4 regions of the Noviherbaspirillum sp. ST9 genome follow, and region 2 is predicted to be linked to each of the others. Evidence: predicted binding sites of a transcription regulator. Region 2 holds the regulator's gene; each other region holds the start of a gene.

Region 1 (3,360 bases), on a different contig from region 2:
ATGAGGGAATAGGTGTCTATAACTCCTTAGCAAAAACCGGCCTTTACTCGACTCCGGAAAAAGCCATTGAAGCGTGCTTAATGCCCGGTGTCTCGAGCTTCTCCGTTACAGGAGATTCCGAATGGGCAAATTCAGGTTTCGGTTTGTACGTTGTATCAGAACTCGGCAGAAGGTTTGGTGCATTTCAAATCATTAGTTCTGGCCGAAGAATTTCCTATGACGGGACTCGACAGGAAACGGCTCAAACCCAAGTTTTGGGGACTTTCGTGAAGATGCGTGTATCAACGGCTGACGCGGAATTTTTCCCAAACATTCTTCAACAAATAGTTGCTGAGGGTGAGGAAATCGCGAAGACATTGCCTGGCAGCGTGAAAACAGCATCAAAAATGTCTAAGACAGCCTTTTCTAAGAGCTGGTCGTAACGGCGATATCGTGGTCTTGCGATCCATCAGATGTGCTATCACAAGACCTGACGCCAGTTTTCAGAACTAATCCAGCATATCCGCTGGAATATTCCCTCCGTTATCCGCCAGCTTCTTGATCACGGCCTTGTGCAGCCACATGTTCATCTGGGCCGAATCCGACATCTTGTCGGCAGGGCAGCCGAGCTCGGTGGCCAGTTCCTTGCGCGCTGCAAGGCTGCTGTCCAGTCCGAGCAGTTTCAGCAAATCGACAATGGACGTCTTCCAGTTGAGCTTCTCGCTATGCGAACGGGACATTTGCTCCAGCTTGGCGACGACATCGACCGTGCTGGTCGATGCCGCTGCTGGCGCGGGTGCAACCTCGGGTTGCTGCACGGCGGTCGCTCCTGGCTGCGGCGTGGATTCAGTAACGGGCTCTTCCTTTTTAGCGTCACCGAAGCCGAGTTTGGAAAGTATGGTGCCAAAGATACTCATGCTATTCCCCTTAAGGTAGGTTGATGGTGATAACACCGTGACGTGGGTAATTCGATTCGCTCTATCAAACGCTGATTGATTTCGTCCGTTTGGTGTGCCGATGTCGAGAATCGGGTCCAGTATGGGTGACAGGAACCAGGCGGTTTTGCGCGGGCTCAGCGGTTGAATGATCATGCAATCGCGGACACGAAATGGCGGTGGAAAAAGTTATACGTGGCAAGCCAGTCTGCAATGTATAACTGCGAGGCCGGGCATCTCGCACCTCGCCTTGTCCGCCTCGCTCCAGGCGCGTACACTACTGTATGTAAATGCAGTAGTGAGCCTTGGAAGTGGAACTGCAAGACAAACTGGAAATACTTGCCGACGCGGCAAAATACGATGCCTCCTGTGCCAGCAGCGGCGCGCCCAAGCGATCCTCGGCAGGCCGCCAGGGCATCGGGGCGACGACGGGGATGGGGATTTGCCACAGCTATACGCCGGATGGGCGCTGCGTTTCCCTCCTTAAAATTCTTCTCACCAACGTCTGCATCTACGATTGCCAGTACTGCATCAACCGGCGCAGCTCCAACGTGCCACGCGCGCGGTTTTCCGTCGACGAAGTCGTCAAGCTGACGACCGATTTCTATCTTCGCAACTATATCGACGGCTTGTTCCTCAGCTCCGGCGTAATCCGCTCGGCGGACTACACAATGGAACAGCTCGTCCAAGTCGCGCGGCGCCTGCGGGAAGAGAAACAGTTTCGCGGCTACATCCACCTGAAAACCATCCCCGATGCCGATCCTGCGCTCATCGCCGCCGCAGGCCGTTATGCGGACCGCCTGAGCGTGAACATCGAGTTGCCGACAGAGGCGGGGATCGCGAAGCTGGCGCCGGAAAAGAACGTGCAGACGATCAAGCTGGCGATGGGCACGATCCGGCGGCGGCTGGATGAGAAGAAGGAGGAACCCCGCGCGGAACGCTTTGCGCCGGCGGGGCAGAGCACGCAGATGATCGTCGGCGCCGATGCCACCGATGACCGCACGATCCTGTCGACGGCGGAGACACTGTACGGCAGCTACCGCCTGCGCCGCGTGTACTACTCCGCCTTCAGCCCGATTCCGCACAGCCCCGGCAGTGTGCCGATGCAGCCGCCGCCGCTGTTGCGCGAGCACCGCCTGTACCAGGCCGATTTCCTGCTGCGCGGTTATGGCTTCCAGGCGCAGGAACTGTTGCCCGCCGCGGGCGACCTCGCGCTCGACATCGATCCCAAGCTGGCGTGGGCGCTTGCGCATCGCGAATATTTTCCGATGGACCTAAACCGCGCCGAGCCGGACATGATTGCGCGCGTCCCCGGCATTGGCCTGCGCAATGCGAAGCGCATCGCGGATTTACGGCGGCACCGGCGGGTGCGCTACGAAGACCTCGTGCGCCTGCGTTGCAGCATGAAGAAGCTCGCGCCCTTCGTGGTGACGACGGACTACAGGCCGCCGCAGGACAGCGTGTCCTCGCCCGTGCTGCGGCGCGCGCTGGCGGACAAGCCGCAGCAGATGGACTTGTGGCCGGCATGACGCGTCGTATCGCAGTCGATTCGTTCGAGGCTTGGCGCACGGCGGCGCGTCAGCTCATTGCCGCAGGTGTCGCACCCGACGACGTGCAATGGGGGCAGGGCGATGATCTGTTTCCCGCCGACCCGGACGAAATAGAGGGAACGGCAGAGCCGGAACAGGCATTGCGCATCTCGCGCGAACTCTCCGCCTTGCTCGAACAGGCGGCATGCTTCCGCGACAGGGAGCGCTGGCATTTCCTCTATCGCGTCTTGTGGCGCTGGAGCCACGGCGAGAAGGAGGTGGCGTCCGCCGCCGATCGCGATGGCAGCCGTTTGCATGCGATGGCGAAAGCGGTGCGTCGCGAGGAGCATGACATGCGTGCCTACCTCCGGTTCCGCGAGCGTCCGCACGACGACGGCCCGCGCTTCGTTGCGTGGTACGAGCCGGCGCACGATGTGCTGCCGGCCATCGGCAGGCATTTCGCCGATCGCATGGGAAGCAACAGCTGGCTGATCGCCACGCCGGACGCCTCCCTGTTCTGGGACGGCGCCGAGTTGCATCCCGGCCCCGCCGTGCCCAACGCGCAGCACGGCCTGCAGGATGCCGGGGAAGCCTTGTGGCTGACCTACTACCGCAGCATCTTCAACCCGGCGCGCCTGAACACGGACGTGATGCACGGACATATTCCATCGCGCTTCTGGAAACATCTTCCCGAAGCGCGCGTGGTGCCCGAGATGGTGGCGAACGCGTCCACCGGTGCGCGACGAATCGGACAAGCGACGGCGCTCGTCAGTCGCGAGGGTGCGGTCATCCCCGTCAGCCATGAACGCGCGAGGCCGCAGCGTGCATTGCCGGGCACCCTCGACCAATGCCGCCGCTGTCCACGCTGGGAGCGTGCCACGCAGGCGGTGGCGGGAAAGGGCCCGAGGGATGCGCGC
Region 2 (3,360 bases):
AGCGCACTACGTCGCGCTCGGCAATGGCAGCAATCAGGCGAAGTTGGTTCACTCTCCTCGGCTGCCGCAATTACGCAGCGGACGCCTCTGCACGTTGGGATTTGGCAGCATCTTCCTTCTGGACAGCCTTCATCATCGGCGACGGGGCGGTTTCAGCCTTCTTCATCTTGACGGTGAGGTGGCGCAGGACGGCGTCGTTGAACTTGAAGCCCGTTTCGAGTTCAGCCAGGGTTTCGTTGTCGCACTCGATGTTCATGCAAACATAGTGTGCCTTGGCCAGCTTCTGGATCATGTAAGCCAGTTGACGGCGGCCCCAGTCTTCGACACGGTGGACCTTGCCGTTACGGGCGGTAACGATGCCCTTGTAGCGTTCGATCATCGCGGGCACTTGCTCGCTCTGATCCGGATGGACGATAAATACGATTTCGTAATGACGCATGAATTCTCCTTTTGGACGGATTGAAAAATCGCCCACCCCGGCGTCAAGACGGGTGTGGGAAGAGGAAAGCCCGCCATAATAACCCGTTCTGAAAGAAAGCTCAATGCTTTCAAGCCCTTAAGGCAAGGAACCGGGAAATCGGACATTTTCGAGGCAAGCGCCGCCAAATAACCAGCAAATACGCTTGCATTCGCATAAATCCTGTATAAAAATACAGGCTGTCTATACACACAGCGCTGGATAACCCCAGTGAATCGCCATGATCAAGCTGACCGCCCGCCAGGAGCAAATCCTGAACCTGATCAGGGAAGCCATTGAAAACACCGGATTCCCTCCCACCCGGGCCGAAATTGCCGCCGAGCTCGGCTTCCGCTCAGCGAACGCTGCCGAGGAACATTTGCAGGCGCTTGCCCGCAAGGGAGCAATCGAAATATCCCCCGGCACGTCTCGCGGCATTCGTCTTCGCGACATGGGCAAAGACAGCACAAGCGTGGCGCGACAAATGGCCTTGCCGCATCCCGGCCTCATGCAACTGAGTCTGCCGCTGGTTGGCCGCGTCGCCGCCGGCTCGCCGATTCTTGCACAGGAACATATTGAAACCACGTACAGCGTGGACCCCTCGCTGTTTTCTGCAAAGCCGGACTACCTGCTGAAAGTGCGCGGATTGTCGATGCGGGATGTCGGCATTCTCGACGGTGACCTGTTGGCCGTAAAAAAGGCCGACTCCGCAAAGAATGGGCAGATCGTCGTTGCCCGCCTTGGCGACGACGTGACGGTCAAGCGCTACCGCAAGACGGGCAGCGTCATTGAACTCCTTCCCGAAAACCCGGATTTTGAACCTATCGTTGTCGATGGTAGGGAAGATAATTTTGCTCTTGAAGGGCTCGCGGTGGGCCTTTTGCGCGCCTGGGGCTGAATTAGCTGAGTCGCGCAAGCGCCTTCGCTACAGCCCCGCAAGAGGCAATTCGACGCGGACACGAAATTACTGCTGTCCGAGTTTCTTCATGATTTGGCGGGCAATCCCACGCAGGATGTTCACCTCTTCTGTTTCCAGCTGGGCTCGGGAGAACAGGCGCTTCAGCCGGGGCATTAATTTCTTCGGGTTTGATGGATCAAGAAATTCAACGGCGACAAGCGCCTGCTCAAGGTGCGCATACATGCCCTCAATCTGACCCAGATCCGCTGCCACTCCCTGAAAACCGATCGGAGAAACAGGCAGCGCCTCGCCTGTGGCAGCCACGCGCGCTTCATATGCAAGCAGCTGCACTGCCTGAGCCAGGTTCAACGACGAGTATTCAGGGTTTGCCGGAATATTGATGAGCACGTTGCACCTTTCAATAATCTCGTTCGGCAGACCATAGCGCTCACTCCCGAACACGAGCGCGGCATTCAGGCTCGCCTCCCCTGCAAGCTGTGCGGCCAGCGCCCTGGGCTGCGTTACAGGCGGCGAAAACTCCCTCAATCTGGCGCTGAGTGCCGCAGCAAAGTTGCAGCCTTCCAGCGCCTCTTCAATCGTTTCAACGATCCTGGCGGACTGCAGTACATCCACTGCGCCGCTGGCGAATGCCACTGCCTCCTCGTGCGTAGTCGCATTGGCAAACCGAGGATTGACAAGCACAAGTTGTGAAAATCCCATCGTCTTCATCGCCCGCGCGGCAGCGCCGATGTTACCGGGATGACTGGTGCCGACCAGGACAAAGCGCAGGCGGCTGAAAAGAGAATTACTGGTTTGAGGCTGGTTCATTTAAAATAGCGGCATTACGCGGGAACCGGCTTGTTGCCGATTGTTGCCGCATCGCTCATTAATCTTATTTCATGTGGTTCCGCGCGGTAGGCGACGGTACCGCAATTTTAACGGAACCCCTATGCATCCCATGCTGAATACGGCGGTGAAGGCCGCGCGCCGCGCTGCTTCCATCATCAATCGTGCTTCGTTTGACGTCGACCGCGTCAAGGTCACGACGAAGAATCATAACGATTTTGTCACCGAAGTCGACCAGGCCGCCGAGCAGGCGATCATCGAAGTTCTGAAAACCGCGTACCCCGACCACGCAATCCTCGCCGAAGAATCCGGCGCCTCGTCCAACCTGCACGACGAAAACGAAAACGTCTGGATCATTGATCCGCTGGACGGCACGACCAATTTCATCCACGGCTTTCCGCAATACTGCGTGTCGATTGCCCTGCAGCAGAAAGGCCAGATCACCCAGGCTGTTGTGTACGACCCGACCCGCAATGACCTGTTCACGGCAACCAAAGGCGCCGGCGCATTCCTGAACGAGAAACGCATCCGCGTAAGCCGCCGCGACAAGATGGCGGATGCGCTCATCGGCACCGGCTTTCCGTTCCGAGGTACCGAGGGACTCGATGAGTACATGAAGATGTTCAAGATCATGACCGAGAAGTGCGCGGGCCTGCGCCGCCCTGGCGCCGCCGCACTCGATCTCGCGTATGTGGCAGCCGGTCGCCTCGACGGCTTCTTTGAAAAAGGCCTTCAGCCTTGGGACGCAGCTGCCGGAGCCCTGCTTGTCTCCGAAGCCGGCGGCATCGTCGCCGATTTCAAGGGCGAATCCGACTATCTCTACAAGGGTAACGTCATTGCCGGCACGCCGAAGATCTTCGGACAGATGGTGAACCTGCTCTCCCCGTTTGCCTGATCATTACAGTATCGACTCCTGAGCAGGGTGCGCGCGAAGCCCCCCCCTGCTTCCTCCTTTTGCCCATGCGGCGTCCCTGCCGCACGGCAGGATCACTTTAGAGAATACATGTCCTTTACCGAACTCGGTCTATCCGATGAAATCGTCCGTGCCGTTACCGAACAGGGTTACAGCACGCCTACCCCGATCCAGACTCAAGCCATTCCCGCCGTGCTGCTTGGCGGCGACCTCCTTGCTGGCGCACAGACCGGCACTGGCAAGACT
Region 3 (3,360 bases), on a different contig from region 2:
ATTGAAGACCTCGCTGAGCAGGTCGTCATAGCCCTGGCCGGCGAGTTCAGGGACGGCCTCCAGCAAGGTCTTGCCGATGATGTCCCGCCTGCCGACAAATTTGAAATAGGCGTCATTTGCCATGTCGAACACGAGATCCTTGCCGCGGAAGGCGACCAGGGGACTTGGCGCATGCTTGAACAGGTCGCGCAGGCGTTCGCTGTCTGCCTTGAGCAGGAGGTTGGCTTCGTGAACGCTTTGCGCGCGCAGGAAAATGCCGCTTTGCGCGTCGCCCAGTTCGACCGGCAGGCCGTCCTCGGGTGTGTGAAGTGCTTCGCGCAAACGCTGGAGTTCCGTGACGTCGATCGGGTGCTGCAGGAGGGTGTCAACTTCTCCGACTGCGTTCAGCACCGGGGTGGCGACAATGCTCCAGTAACGGACTTCGAAGCCGCCGCCTTCCGGTTCCGGGCGCGGAATGTCGAAGCGCAGGAGGGCGAGGGTGTCGGGCTGCTTGGTGCGGATGGCACGCTCGAATGATGCAATTGCCTGGCGCAGCGTGTCGGGATCGGTCGGAAAGGCATCCCAGGCCCAGCGCCCGACAATGTCCGACAACGCGCGCTTGGTGGAAGCCAGGTAGGCCTTGTTTGCGCCGACGATGTTGAGCGCCCGGTCCAGCACGAGGTAAGGGTTGGGCGAGGCGTCAAACAGCGCATGGTAATCGAGCTCACGCGCGTCCGCAGGCTCGCAGGGCGGACTCCTTTCGTGCTGGCCGTCCTCGAAAGCCGACTGTTGCGGCTTTCTTTTTCTACGATGACGGATGTCCATGGGAAACCTGGGAAAGTCACGTAACGATGATTGCTCGTGTGATAGACGGTGTATTCGACCCAGTAGTTTCCGGATGCGCCGATCAAGCGCCATGGGCAGGCGTCACTGCCTTGATTTTCATCAATGGAAAGTTTCTCTTGAAAATCATGAACATAGGAAAACTTCCTCGCACTTGTCCACAGAATTGACCACAGGAATTGTGGGGAAGTGCACAGGGTCAGTGCTTTTGGTTGTCCTGCGTGCCACGTCCGGTTCGTTGCTGGAGTTCGTCGATGCGCTCCGACGCCTGGGCTTTGGTGAGCGACTCGTCCATCTCCTCGCCGGCCTCCTCGGAAAGGGTCTTGAGGTAGGACTTCTGCGCCCCGGTCATTGGTTCGTCACCGGTCGTCCAGTCCTTCGGGTCCTTCAGCATGTTGCTGTTTTGCGCTTCACTTTGGGTTTGCTTGTCCATGTTGGCCTCCAGAGGGGAATGACAAATATGCACAAAAGACTGTGGATTTATACAGTTTGTTCCCGGGATGCCTGGAGTAGGGGCGAAAAAAAACCCGCAGACCTTGCGGTTTGCGGGTGAATCCAATTCAAGAAGAGTTGGAGGAGACAGGTACTACTTTATCGCAATGCAGCATAGTTGTCTTCTTTATTGTCGTTATATGAGTTATATGCATTGGTTATAAAGAGCGTGAAAATAAGAAAGCCCGCTATGCAAACGCTTCGCGGGCTCCTGTCTCACTCGTCATCCTGAAATGGATTTTTTTGGTGCAGCGAGTGGATATTACAACGAAAAGTTCGAAATTCGCGAAAAAATACCCCCGTGCATTGAAAAGTTGAGAATCCTTACTGCGCGGCCTTTTCCCGCTCCTGCAGCTCGCGCCACTGGAGCTTTCCCGTAGAGGATTTTGGCAGCGCATCGACAAACTGCACGATACGCGGACTCTTGTATGCGGCCATGTTGGCATGCGCCCAATCGACGATTTCCTGCTCGCTGACCTTGCCGCGAAAAGCCTCGCGCAGCACGACCACCGCCTTTACCGTTTCGCCGCGCTTCGCATCCTGCGCCGCAATGACGCAGGCTTCCTGGATCGCCGGATGCTGGTACAGCAGGGATTCCACTTCCGCCGGCCAGACCTTGAAGCCGGAGGCGTTGATCATCCGTTTCAGCCGGTCGACCATGAAGAAATAGCCGTCCTCGTCGGTCTGCGCCAGGTCGCCGGTGCGCAGGAACCGTTTTCCCTCGAGCTCGACGAAGGTCTCCGCGCTGGCCTGCGGATTGTTCCAGTAGCCTTGCATGACATGCGGGGCATGGACGACGATTTCGCCGACTTCGCCTGGTGGCAATTCGTGGAAGTCCGACGGGTCGACCACACGCGCGTCGACGTTATAGAGCGGAATGCCGAGGCACTGCTTCATCGGGCGGTGCATCGGGTTGATGTGCGTGGCGCCGATGGTCTCCGACATGCCGTAACCCTCGACATAGGGCACGCCGATGATTTCCTTCATCTTTTGCGCCACCGCTTCCGGCATTGCCGCACCGCCGCCGCGGATGCCATGGAGGCTGGAGAAGTCGAACTCGGCGATGCGCGGGTTGGCCAGCAGGTCCACGACCATGGTCGCGATCAGCTGCATGGTCTTGACCTTGTAGCGCTGCACGCATTGCGCCGCCACCTCGCGGTCCCAGCGCGTGAGCAGGACGATGGTGGCGCCGTGGTAGAGCGGGCCGCTCATGCTGCCCACCATGCCGGTCACGTGGAAGAAGGGCAGCACCGACAGGATCACCGCGTCCTGGTTGGTATTGAACCACTGCATGCTCGCTGCCACCGAAAACATCACGCCGCGATGGGTATGCATGCATCCCTTCGGATGGCCAGTCGTGCCGGAGGTATAGGGCATGACGCACAGGTCATCCGGGCCGGCGGTCAGCGGGCCGGGTTGGAGCTGCTGCGCCAGCGCGTCGCTCCACAGGGTGACGCCGGGGCCGGAAATCGGTTGGCGCGGAGCAGCCACGACATCGGGCAGGCGGAGATCCGTCGGGCGCCGCACATAGTCCGAATAGGCGGCCACCAGGATGTGCTCCAGTCCCTCGCCGACGAGCGGTCCCATCTGCGGATACAGGTCCTGGGCGACGATGGCGACCTTTGCTCCGGTGTCCTTCACGTAGTGGCGCAACTCGTTGGTCAGGTTCATCGGGTTGACCGGAACGACCACCGCGTTGGCGCGCAGGATGCCGTAATACGCCAGCACGAATTGCGGACTGTTCTGCATGTACAGCAGGACCCGGTCGCCCCGTTTGACACCGCAGGTCTGTTCGAGCCAGCCCGCGATCCGGATCGTCTCGTCACGGAACTCGGAAAAGCTGATGGAGGTGTCGTAATACTGGATGAACGGCTTTTCCGGCCAGCGTGTGGCGGAAACTTCCACGTTGTAAAAGAGATTGGTCTGCGGGGCGCTCAGGGTGCGCGAGTGGCCGGCCGGCCAATGGGCGAAATGGCGGTCTGACATGGGTTGTGGTTCTGCAATGCAGAATTGAGTTCCAAAATTGACATGTGATCGTAGCAGGCC
Region 4 (3,360 bases), on a different contig from region 2:
GATCACGCCCTTGATGATTTCATTGGCGAGCTGGGCGCGCTTGTCCAAGGTTTCGGCAACCTGCACCAGCGTGGTTGTGCCACGTTCGGTTTCGCGTGCGCCGCGGCGCGGACGAAGCTCGGCGTACACGTAAGCCACGCGCACTTCTGTGCCGCGCATCGTATCGTTCCTGAAACGCACCGAACCCGATGGCTGCTTTTCCTCGTCCGGCGGCGGCGGCGGCAGGTCGGCATCGCCATCAACAAATTCACCGCTTGGGCCGAGAACCTGAAAATAGACATTGTCGACGTCATCGGCGCGCAGGATGTCGCGTGCGGAATTGGTGAGCTGGGCGTTGGCCCTGCCATTGACTTCCTTCACCTGCTGGGACAGCACGATCACGCGGTCGTCCAGTGCGCGGTCAAAGGGATGGTTGGCAATCGACTTCGCGACCAGGTAGGTGATCGCAATGCTCATCGGCCAGAGCAGCAGCAGGGGCACCAGCATCCAGTCGAGGATCTCGCCGAACAGCGAACGCTGGATGCGCTCTTCAGGCTGGAGGGCGACAAAATCGCTGGACTTCCCGCGCCGGGAAGCGTCAGTCGAGGCGGAAACGCCCGCATCCGGACGGTGGGCGTCACTCATGGAGGAATGTCAGCCGGCAGTCGGGGTGCTCTGTGCGCCCGCAGCCGGCTCGGAGAACTTTTCAAGGCAATATCCCAGGCCGCGCACAGTGGCAATGCGCACACCACCCACCTCGATCTTCTTGCGCAGGCGGTGGACATACACCTCGATGGCGTTATTGCTGACTTCCTCGCCCCATTCGCACAGGTGGTCAACCAGCTGCTCCTTCGACACCAGGCGCCCGGTACGCTGCAAAAGGACTTCCAGCAGGCCCAGCTCCCGCGCAGACAGGTCAAGCATCTGGTCGTTCATATAAGCGATACGCCCCACCTGGTCGTAGGACAGGGGGCCGTGCTTGATGACGGTCGGTCCTCCACCGGCGCCACGCCGGGTGAGGGCGCGCACCCGCGCTTCCAGTTCGGACAGCGCAAACGGTTTGGCCATGAAATCGTCGGCGCCCAGGTCCAGTCCCTTGACGCGCTGTTCAATGGAGTCGCCGGCAGTCAGGATCAGCACCGGCAGGCGCGAATTTCGCGCACGCAGGCGGCGCAACACCTCCAGGCCGGGCATTTTCGGCAAACCGAGGTCGAGGATCAGCAAGTCGAAATCCTGTGTCGACAGTGCGGAGTCCGCTTCAAGGCCGTTCTTGACGCAGTCCGTGGCATATCCCGACTGGCGCAGCGAGCGCGTCAGTCCATCGGCTAGTACACTGTCGTCTTCAGCGAGCAAAATACGCATGGTTGGCACTCTGCAATCAGATGTAAAGTAGTCTATTGCTTTTCATTAATAGCAGCAAGGCAAAGCAAGTACCGACTTCAAAAACCGGCGTCTCTCCTCATCCTAATCAAGTTTTCCCGATATTTAAAATTCCCGCTTGCGCACGCCACTGTTTTTTTATACAGTATGGCCTGTGACGTTAATCGTGGCTCGCCGCTCAAGGGGTGGCGAACTAGTTAATACCCAACCGTCGAAAGAATACAGTTATGGACGACAAGAAAGCTGCGCAAAACCCGGAAAAGGCAAAGGCACTGGCCGCCGCACTGGCGCAAATCGAGAAGCAGTTCGGCAAGGGCTCCGTCATGCGCATGGCCGACGGTGCTGTGGCGGAAGAGGTTCAGGTCGTTTCGACCGGCTCGCTGGGCCTAGATATTGCCTTGGGCGTCGGCGGCTTGCCGCGCGGCCGCGTTGTTGAAATTTACGGTCCGGAGTCGTCCGGTAAGACTACGCTGACCCTGCAAGCCATTGCAGAAATGCAGAAACTGGGCGGCACCTGCGCCTTTATCGACGCCGAACACGCACTGGACGTCGTGTATGCACAGAAGCTGGGCGTCAATTTGCAGGAACTGCTGATTTCGCAACCCGATACAGGGGAGCAGGCGCTCGAAATCTGCGACGCACTCGTGCGCTCCGGCAGCGTCGACCTGGTTGTGGTCGACTCCGTCGCCGCACTGACCCCGAAGGCTGAAATCGAAGGCGACATGGGCGATTCCCTCCCAGGTCTCCAGGCGCGCCTCATGTCGCAGGCGCTGCGCAAGCTGACCGGCAGCATCAATCGCACCAACACCTTGGTCATCTTCATCAACCAGATCCGCATGAAGATCGGCGTCATGTTCGGCAATCCGGAAACGACGACCGGTGGCAATGCGCTCAAATTCTACGCATCTGTGCGTCTAGACATTCGCCGTACCGGCTCCATCAAGTCTGGCGACGAAGTAATCGGCAACGAAACAAAGGTCAAGGTCGTGAAAAACAAGGTTGCGCCCCCATTTAGGGAAGCGCATTTCGACATCCTCTACGGGGAAGGCACTTCGCGTGAAGGCGAAATCCTCGACCTGGGTTCCGAAGCCAAGATCGTTGAAAAATCCGGTGCATGGTACAGCTACAACGGCGAGCGTATCGGCCAGGGCAAAGACAACGCACGCAACTACCTGAAGGAGCATCCAGAACTGGCGCGCGAGATCGAGAACAAGGTCCGCGCAGCGCTGGGCGTGCCGGAACTGCCGCCCCTCGTGGCAGAAGCTGAATAAGAAAGGGCAGCTCCTTTCATCCTGAATACTTCACGTGAGGGAGCCCGCGCTGCTGGAACACCATGGCAAAATTGCAAATGAGTCTAAAGGCGCGGGCTCTGAAGTATTTATCCGCTCGTGAACACAGCCGGCTTGAGTTGGGACGCAAGTTGGCGCGCTATGCTCAGGAAGGCGACGACGTCGAAGCGTTGCTCGATTCGCTGGAGGCAGCAAAATTCCTGTCCCAATCCCGCTTCTCCGAATCGCTGGTTAACCGTCGCGCTGCACGCTTCGGAAACAGCCGTATCCTTTCCGAGTTGCAGTCTCACGGCATCGACGGCGAGGCGCTCCAGGACATCAAGGGCAGTTTGCTTGACGACGAAGCGGCGCGCGCCAAAGAAGTCTGGCGCAAAAAATTCGGCCACCTGCCCGAAGACGCCGCCGATCGCGCCAAACAGATGCGATTTTTGCAACAGCGCGGCTTTTCCTCTGCAGCTATTCGATCGGCAATGAAGCCTGCTGACGATGACGCCTGATATCTCCCGACCCAAGCAGGCTTTTTTCTTCCACAACGATTGCAGTATTCGCACATGCCTGTGCGAATGCCAGCAGCGCGTAGCGGCCTTTCCGTGGCAAAAACATCATCATGGTTTTAGCCTTGTGCCTGTGCTAAACTTTCGAGGTTTTTGCAGCGCCGCATGAGCGGCTGTTGTCGTAGAAACTGCGACAACGACACGCAATTGCGGCATTT

The links. Region 2 encodes LexA, which represses DNA repair genes until DNA is damaged. Its sites were predicted from a motif close to ACTGTATNNNNATACAGT; they were not measured.
Region 1: the regulator LexA is predicted to act here: its motif matches at 1,194-1,211, upstream of ACNOHI_RS09920 (putative DNA modification/repair radical SAM protein).
Region 3: the regulator LexA is predicted to act here: its motif matches at 1,294-1,311, upstream of ACNOHI_RS22550 (DUF3072 domain-containing protein).
Region 4: the regulator LexA is predicted to act here: its motif matches at 1,489-1,506, upstream of recA (recombinase RecA).

What each region holds. Positions count from the first base shown of each region.
Region 1 covers NZ_JBLWFR010000004.1:174,164-177,523, forward strand. The annotation lists gene ACNOHI_RS09910 (ATP-binding protein) at 1-422, shown strand, start outside; gene ACNOHI_RS09915 (DUF3597 domain-containing protein) at 489-1,070, opposite strand; gene ACNOHI_RS09920 (putative DNA modification/repair radical SAM protein) at 1,226-2,443, shown strand; gene ACNOHI_RS09925 (UdgX family uracil-DNA binding protein) at 2,440-3,360, shown strand, end outside.
Region 2 covers NZ_JBLWFR010000013.1:22,775-26,134, reverse strand. The annotation lists gene priB (primosomal replication protein N) at 1-52, opposite strand, end outside; gene rpsF (30S ribosomal protein S6) at 71-439, opposite strand; gene lexA (transcriptional repressor LexA) at 699-1,355, shown strand; gene ACNOHI_RS23155 (RNA methyltransferase) at 1,422-2,183, opposite strand; gene ACNOHI_RS23150 (inositol monophosphatase family protein) at 2,305-3,096, shown strand; gene ACNOHI_RS23145 (DEAD/DEAH box helicase) at 3,205-3,360, shown strand, end outside.
Region 3 covers NZ_JBLWFR010000011.1:90,092-93,451, reverse strand. The annotation lists gene ACNOHI_RS22555 (EAL and GGDEF domain-containing protein) at 1-804, opposite strand, end outside; gene ACNOHI_RS22550 (DUF3072 domain-containing protein) at 1,022-1,255, opposite strand; gene ACNOHI_RS22545 (long-chain fatty acid--CoA ligase) at 1,639-3,300, opposite strand.
Region 4 covers NZ_JBLWFR010000007.1:217,590-220,949, reverse strand. The annotation lists gene ACNOHI_RS17670 (sensor histidine kinase N-terminal domain-containing protein) at 1-624, opposite strand, end outside; gene ACNOHI_RS17665 (response regulator) at 634-1,341, opposite strand; gene recA (recombinase RecA) at 1,587-2,630, shown strand; gene recX (recombination regulator RecX) at 2,693-3,145, shown strand.